Regions from separate parts of the Bradyrhizobium sp. B025 genome, predicted to be linked through region 2. Evidence: riboswitches for the same ligand, from Rfam matches in the RefSeq annotation. Region 2 holds a riboswitch; each other region holds the start of a gene.
The links. A riboswitch is a leader RNA that binds a small molecule or an ion and turns the genes downstream of it on or off. The one in region 2 is predicted to bind S-adenosylmethionine.
Positions count from the first base shown of each region.

Region 1 (2,259 bases), 310 kb from region 2:
GCCGAACGGCGTCTCGTTGGCCGAGAGCTTGAACACCTTGCGGCCCGGCTCCGGCACCGGGCTCTTGCCGGGCGTGTAGGGCGCAATATCGAGAATGCCGGGGTTCGGCACGGGGCGGGACATCTTCAACTCCGGAATGGCAGGCGGCTCGTAACTTACGATTTCGACCCGGTCGGGGGCACCGTATAGCGCGTCGCGTGGCTGCCGACGAGGGCCGTGGAGCGCACCGAGGCCCCCGCCTCGATCAGGGCAGCCTTGATCTTGTCGATGCTGCTCGCGCTCGTGACCGAGACCAGCAGCGCGGCGCCATCGAAGGCGGTATCGGGCACCGCCACGATGTCGGCGAGCGGCGACAGCGCCCGCGCGATCTCGGCATTCCACCCCGAGACGCGCACGCTGAAAGTCTCCACCTCCGTCACCAGGGCACTGTCGGCGACGCGCGAGATCGCGAACACGGGCAGCGCGGCCGGATGGTCGGCACGCTCGACGAAGGGCAGCCGCGCGATGATCTTCGGTGCGCCTTCTGCTTCCAGCTCCAGCCACCACGGGGTGCGGCTGGAAGTCGCCGAGACCAGCGCCAGATCGCCCTTGGATTTCGCGACCGCCTCGACCGCGGCCTGCGCGCTGAAATGCGCGACGTAAGGCACGGTGAAGCCGAAATGGAATCGCACGGAATCGCGCATCGCGGGCTCGCTCACCGAGATGTCGGCATGCACCGCGAACGGCGCCTGCACGTAAGTGAACGTCGCGATGATGACGCGCCAGATGCTCTCGACCGTGTCGAGCGGCAGGATGCCGCGATGGCGCTCCACGATCCGCCGCATCATGTCGGCCTCGCGCGCCGGCCGGAACGCCGAGCCCACCTCCTGGGTCTGCTTCACCTGGATCAGGCGGTCGATGATGTCGCCGCGCTGCATCAGGAGGCGATGCATGCCCTCGTCGATCGCGTCGATCTCCTTGCGCAATTCCTGCAACGATGGTGGCGCGGGCGGACGTTGGGACATATCTGGCAAGTGCTGTTGAGAGGCGTTCCAATGCGGGTCCATCAGGTCGGACCCGCCGCGGTCGATGTCTTGATTAGGCAGTCGGAGCGGCGAAAGCAAAGAGAAATGCAAAGGGAAATCGGGCCTTTTCGGCTGACGCGACGGGGACGAATTTGGTCAATCAGGACCGTATCTTGACGAAAACCGTCCAAGCCGTTAAGTTTTGCCTGTTCCGTGGTCATTTGAGCCGGCCGGCTTGCAGCCACGTTAAAAAACTCGCTAAACAGGCCGGGGACGCTTCCGATCCCGGCCGAACCTATCGTTCAGGCCGGGTTTTTTATGGCCTGATGCAAGTAGCGGTCTGAAGTCGGATCGCAAACGAGGTCGATGGTCAGATGGTTGGCGTCACGTCGATATCCAGTCCCGCGATCAGTGCCGATGAGCGGTCGCATGAGGTGGATCATCCGAGCTCGCTCGTCGCGCATTTCGGCGCTGATCAGCCGTTGCCGCTCGACTGCGGCATAGATCTCACCCCGTTCCAGATCGCCTACCAGACCTATGGCGAGCTCAACGCCGATCGCTCCAACGCGATCCTGATCTGCCATGCGCTGACCGGCGACCAGCATGTCGCCAATGTGCACCCTGTCACCGGCAAGCCCGGCTGGTGGGAAACCCTCGTCGGTGCGGGCCGTCCGCTCGATCCGAGCCAATACTTCATCATCTGCGCCAATGTGATCGGTGGCTGCATGGGCTCGACCGGGCCGGCCTCGATCAATCCCGCGACCGGCAAAGTGTGGGGCCTGGATTTCCCGGTCATCACCATCCCTGACATGGTTCGCGCGCAGGCGATGCTGATCGACCGGCTCGGCATCGACACGCTGTTCGCGGTGGTCGGCGGCTCGATGGGCGGCATGCAGGTGCTGCAATGGACGGCGGCCTACCCCGAGCGCGTGTATTCCGCGCTGGCAATTGCCTGCTCGACGCGGCACTCGGCGCAGAACATCGCCTTTCACGAGCTCGGTCGCCAGGCTGTGATGGCCGATCCCGACTGGCACAATGGCGGCTACGCCGATCGCGGCATCCATCCGCATCGCGGCCTTGCGGTCGCACGGATGGCGGCGCACATCACCTATCTCTCCGACGCGGCGCTGCATCGCAAGTTCGGCCGGCGCATGCAGGACCGCGACCTGCCGACCTTTTCGTTCGACGCCGACTTCCAGGTCGAGTCCTATCTGCGCTACCAAGGCTCGTCCTTTGTCGAGCGCTTCGACGCCAA
Region 1 covers NZ_CP170150.1:790,910-793,168, forward strand. The annotation lists gene ACE10W_RS03780 (histidinol-phosphate transaminase) at 1-123, opposite strand, end outside; gene ACE10W_RS03785 (chorismate mutase) at 156-1,004, opposite strand; SAM riboswitch at 1,208-1,287, shown strand; gene ACE10W_RS03790 (homoserine O-acetyltransferase) at 1,379-2,259, shown strand, end outside.
Region 1: it holds a riboswitch for S-adenosylmethionine, as region 2 does, so the genes downstream of both, ACE10W_RS03790 (homoserine O-acetyltransferase) here and ACE10W_RS02170 (O-succinylhomoserine sulfhydrylase) in region 2, are expected to answer to the same signal.

Region 2 (2,259 bases):
CACCTGCACGGCCTCTTTCGAGGCGAGGATGTAGAACTCGCCGGGATCGAGGATCAGGCTGCCGTCGGGCCGGGCCGAGATCGGCTCCCAGAAGTCCTCGACGGAATAACCGGAGCGGCGATCGACGTCTACGACGCCGGTGTGGCGCTTGGCGCGGTAGCCGACGAAGCCGTTGGCCTTCTCGCCGGAGAGATCGACGGAGACGGCGACGCCGCCGGCCAGATCGGCATCGTCGATGTCGACGAGGCGCTCGGACGCATGCAGCGCATCGAGCTCGTCGGCATTGAGGATGGCGTCACCGGTGCGGAAGCGCACCTGCGACAGGCGCGAGCCCTCGCGCACCAGCACCGGAAATGTCTTCGGGCTGATCTCGGCATAGAGCGGGCCGTGATAGCCGGCGCCGATCATGTCAAAGCGGCGGGTGCCGTCGGCGATCACGCGGGTGAAGACGTCGAGGCGGCCGGTGGAGCTCTTGGGGTTCGCAGCCGCGACGATCTCCGGCGGCAGCGCCAGGCTCTCGAGCAGCGGCACGATGTAGACGCAGTTGGTTTCCAGCACCGCGCCGTCGGCAAGGCTGAACTCGTGCAGCTTCAATTCGTCGATGCGCTCGGCCACCGTGGCGCCGGGACCAGGCAGGAAGCTGGCGCGGACGCGATAGGCGATGTCACCGAGGCGGAGGTCGAGGCTCGCCGGCTGGATCTGGCTTTCGACGAAATCGTATGCGGGCAGGATGAGGCCCGCCTCCGCCATCGCCGCGATCATGCGGTCGGGCAGGATACCATTGGCGTCGGCGGCGATCGTGAAGCTCAACCGGGGGTCCTCGTCAGGGGTCAAACGCATCCGGACGTGCGGGAAATACTAGCCTTTTACGGCTATCCGATGGACGCCTTGACGGAAAGGCCATTGCGGAATATGAGCATCACTTATCCCGTGGTGATTTGAGCCGGCCGGCTTGCAGCCACGTTAAATAAGTCGCTAAACAGGCCGGGGACCTCTGTGATCCCGGCCCGTGGATATATCCAGGCCGGTTTTTTTGTGACCGTTTTCGACGAGACGGTCATGTCGGAGGTACCTATGTCGAAGTCGCCTGCCACTTACCGTCCCGAAACCCGCCTGGTCCATTCCGGCACCCTGCGCTCGCAATTCGGCGAGACGTCGGAGGCGCTGTTCCTGACCCAGGGCTACGTCTACAACAGCGCCGAGGAGTGCGAGGCGCGGTTCAAGGGCGAGGATCCCGGCTTCATCTATTCGCGTTATTCGAACCCGACCATCTCGATGTTCGAGCGCCGCATGATCGAGCTAGAAGGCGCCGAAGCGGCGCGTTCGGCGGCGACCGGCATGGCCGCGGTGACGACCGCGATCCTGGCGCCGCTGAAGACCGGCGACCACGTGGTCGCCTCCCGCGCGCTGTTCGGCTCGTGCCTCTACGTCATTCAGGATCTGTTGCCGCGCTACGGCATCGAAACCACGCTGGTCGACGGCCTCGATCTCGACCAGTGGCAGCGGGCCTTGCGGCCGAACACCAAGACGTTCTTCCTGGAGAGCCCGACCAACCCGACGCTCGACGTGCTCGACATCCCCGGCATCGCCGAGATCGCGCACAAGGGCGGCGCGCGGCTCGTCGTCGACAACGTGTTTGCGACGCCGATCTGGCAGAGCCCGCTCGCGCTAGGGGCCGACGTCGTGGTCTATTCCGCGACCAAGCACATCGACGGCCAGGGCCGCTGCCTCGGCGGCATCATCCTGTCGTCGGAAGCCTTCGTCGCCGAGCACCTCCACAATTTCATGCGCCAGACCGGGCCGTCGATCTCGCCGTTCAACGCCTGGGTCTTGCTCAAGGGCCTGGAGACGCTGGCCGTGCGCGTGCGCGCGCAGACCGACACCGCGGCACGCGTTGCGGAAGTGCTGGCCGGCCATCCGAAGATCTCGCGATTGATCTATCCCGGCCGCGCCGATCATCCGCAGGCAGCGCTCGTGAAGAAGCAGATGCGCGGCGGCTCGACGCTGGTCGGCTTCGAGGTCAAGGGCGGCAAGGCGGCCGCGTTCCGCGTGCTCAACGAGCTCAAGCTTGCGAAGATCTCGAACAATCTCGGCGACGCCAAGAGCCTCGTCACCCATCCGGCGACCACGACGCATCAGCGCCTGAAGCCGGAAGACCGCGCCGCGCTCGGCATCAGCGAGGGCTTCATCCGCTTCTCCGCGGGGCTGGAGCATGCGGACGATCTGATCGAGGATCTGACGGCGGCGCTGGAGAGGGCG
Region 2 covers NZ_CP170150.1:482,448-484,706, reverse strand. The annotation lists gene ACE10W_RS02175 (2'-deoxycytidine 5'-triphosphate deaminase) at 1-840, opposite strand, end outside; SAM riboswitch at 921-1,000, shown strand; gene ACE10W_RS02170 (O-succinylhomoserine sulfhydrylase) at 1,075-2,259, shown strand, end outside.

Region 3 (2,259 bases), 2.6 Mb from region 2:
ATCGGCATCTTCACCGAACGCGGCCACCACATGAACGAAGGGCACTTCCGCGGCGTCGGCTGGTCGCCGGACGACATTCTCGTTCAAATCCAGGGCATGAAGCCCGATGCGCAGTTTCCCGCAACCTACATTCTCGGCCGCGAAGAGCTGGACACTGACGTGCTGCGCGCCGAGATGATCGAGATGACGGAAGCCTTCATGGCGTCCTGCAAAAATCCCGGCGCGATCCTGTTCGAGTGCACCAACATGTGCCCATTCTCGCGGGACGTCGCCGAGGTGTCGGGTCTGCCGGTGTTCGACATCAACACCCTGATCAACTTCTTCCATCGCGCGGCCCATCCCGTGCCGTTCCTGCGCTGAACCAGCCGGGACAGGCGGCGAGGCGCGCGATGAACGCGCACGAGCCTAAAATAAGGCGGCGTTGACAGCCTGTCCGTAGATCATTGCAGCAACGAGTGAGAGCAGCAGGCCCGCTCCCGAGAATATGACGACGACTTTCAGAGTCTCGACATCGACATTGGTTCCCGTCGCGCGGGATATTGCTCTTGCCAGTGCAGCAATCATCGCCAGCTCCGAAGCGGGCCGCGCGGAAGCGAGGCCTCACTTCATCTAGCGTTACTCGGCGCATTCGCGTGTGAAGCAGATTACAGGTGATCCCGCTGCACCCAGCCCGTTGCAATCGCGCTCGCCCAGGTGAGCATTCCCCTGGCCCGCGCCAATGCTGCCATGGCCGTGGTGTCGTAGGCCACGTAGCGGAGCGTCGCGGACCAGCCTCTGTTGGCATGCTCGAGAATTGCGTAACACGCATGAGGGGTGCCGACCTCGACCACGTAGGGAACGGGCATCTTCCCGTCGTAACCGGGCAATCCAACGCTGCCGGGATTGACGACCAGCCGGCCATCCTTCAGACGCACCACGCGCGGAATGTGCGTGTGTGCGCACAGGATGATCTCGGCGTCGATCCCCTCGGCGCCGGCCTCAATAGAATCAATCCGGCTCGGACGCGGGCAGCCGTCGCCCGCGATGTGGTCGAGCCAGAACGCAGCATCATTCCCTGGCGATCCATGGCACAGGAACGCCCGCCCCCTATACATGAGCGTGGACGGCATGCTTGCCATCCACTCGAAATGCTTGCGTTCGAGCTCTCGGAAATCGCTGCGCGCCGATGTGCCGGCCTGCCACAGCTCCACGAGAATGCGGTCCTGATCGCCCTTGATGGACGGAAAGCCTCGCTCCATCAGCAGGTCAGCCGTTCGGGCCGCTTCGAGCGGACCGCTAACATGGTCGCCCAGGTTCACGACCTCGTTGATGCCGAGCGCAGCAATGTCCGCAAGGACGGCTTCGAGCGCCGGACGATTTCCGTGCACATCCGCGATGGCAGCAAATTTCACTTGGCCTCTCCATTCGAGATGGCCGACGATTCACCCAATGCGGGACGATGCAGGGATAGCGGGTCTCTTTAGCTGCATTTTTAGAAGCGCCCGCAAGCTGAGGATCAAATCGGCGCTGGACGAACGCTTACATGACCAAGGTGCTGCGATCAACCGATCTTCGCTCGCGCGGCCGGAGCCTGCGGCGCGCCGCGTTGGGCCGACAGCTCCGCCCACAGGCGGGAGCGCACGCCTTCATTGAGAGGCACAATGTGGAACGGCTGGCCGAAGATTGCGAGCGGCTCCTTGGCCGGCTCGAACCGCGGCCAGGCTTCCGCGATGTCGGGCGCGCCGGATGTGACGAAGCGCAGCACGCTTGCCTGAAACCGCGCGGCGACCTCGATATCCTCGGGCGTCATCGGCCCGCCCTTGCGCTTCAGGATCGGGCGGTCGATGAAATCCGGCGGGTGCGCCCAGAGGCAGGCATTGTCGGCACCGTGGGTCGGCCCCTGCGACAGGAACGGCTCCAGCGCCGGGCGATGGTCGAACCGGCTCAGCCACACCGCGCCGCCAGCCGCGGCATGAAGCCGCGCAAGATCTGCCATGGGGCGATGCCAGAACGCGTCGGACAGCAGCGCCTCGTACGGATCCTCGTCGACGCGCGCTGTGGCGCGGTAATACGCCAGCAGACGTTGCCAGCCGGCATCGCCGACTGCGGCGCGCACTTGTCGTTCGGTGGTGCGGATCATCGCGGCCGGCGGCGTGCTCTTCAGGAACATCACCATCTCGTCGCGGCAGGAGCCGAGCCAGAGCGGAATGTCGCGCAAGGTTCCTTCGGCGAAGACGTCCCGCGGCTCGCGCGGAATCACGATTCCGTCGAGCACCGGGC
Region 3 covers NZ_CP170150.1:6,771,653-6,773,911, forward strand. The annotation lists gene ACE10W_RS31835 (aspartate/glutamate racemase family protein) at 1-360, shown strand, start outside; gene ACE10W_RS31840 (hypothetical protein) at 406-564, opposite strand; gene ACE10W_RS31845 (metallophosphoesterase) at 645-1,391, opposite strand; SAM riboswitch at 1,439-1,517, opposite strand; gene ACE10W_RS31850 (carboxylesterase/lipase family protein) at 1,541-2,259, opposite strand, start outside.
Region 3: it holds a riboswitch for S-adenosylmethionine, as region 2 does, so the genes downstream of both, ACE10W_RS31845 (metallophosphoesterase) here and ACE10W_RS02170 (O-succinylhomoserine sulfhydrylase) in region 2, are expected to answer to the same signal.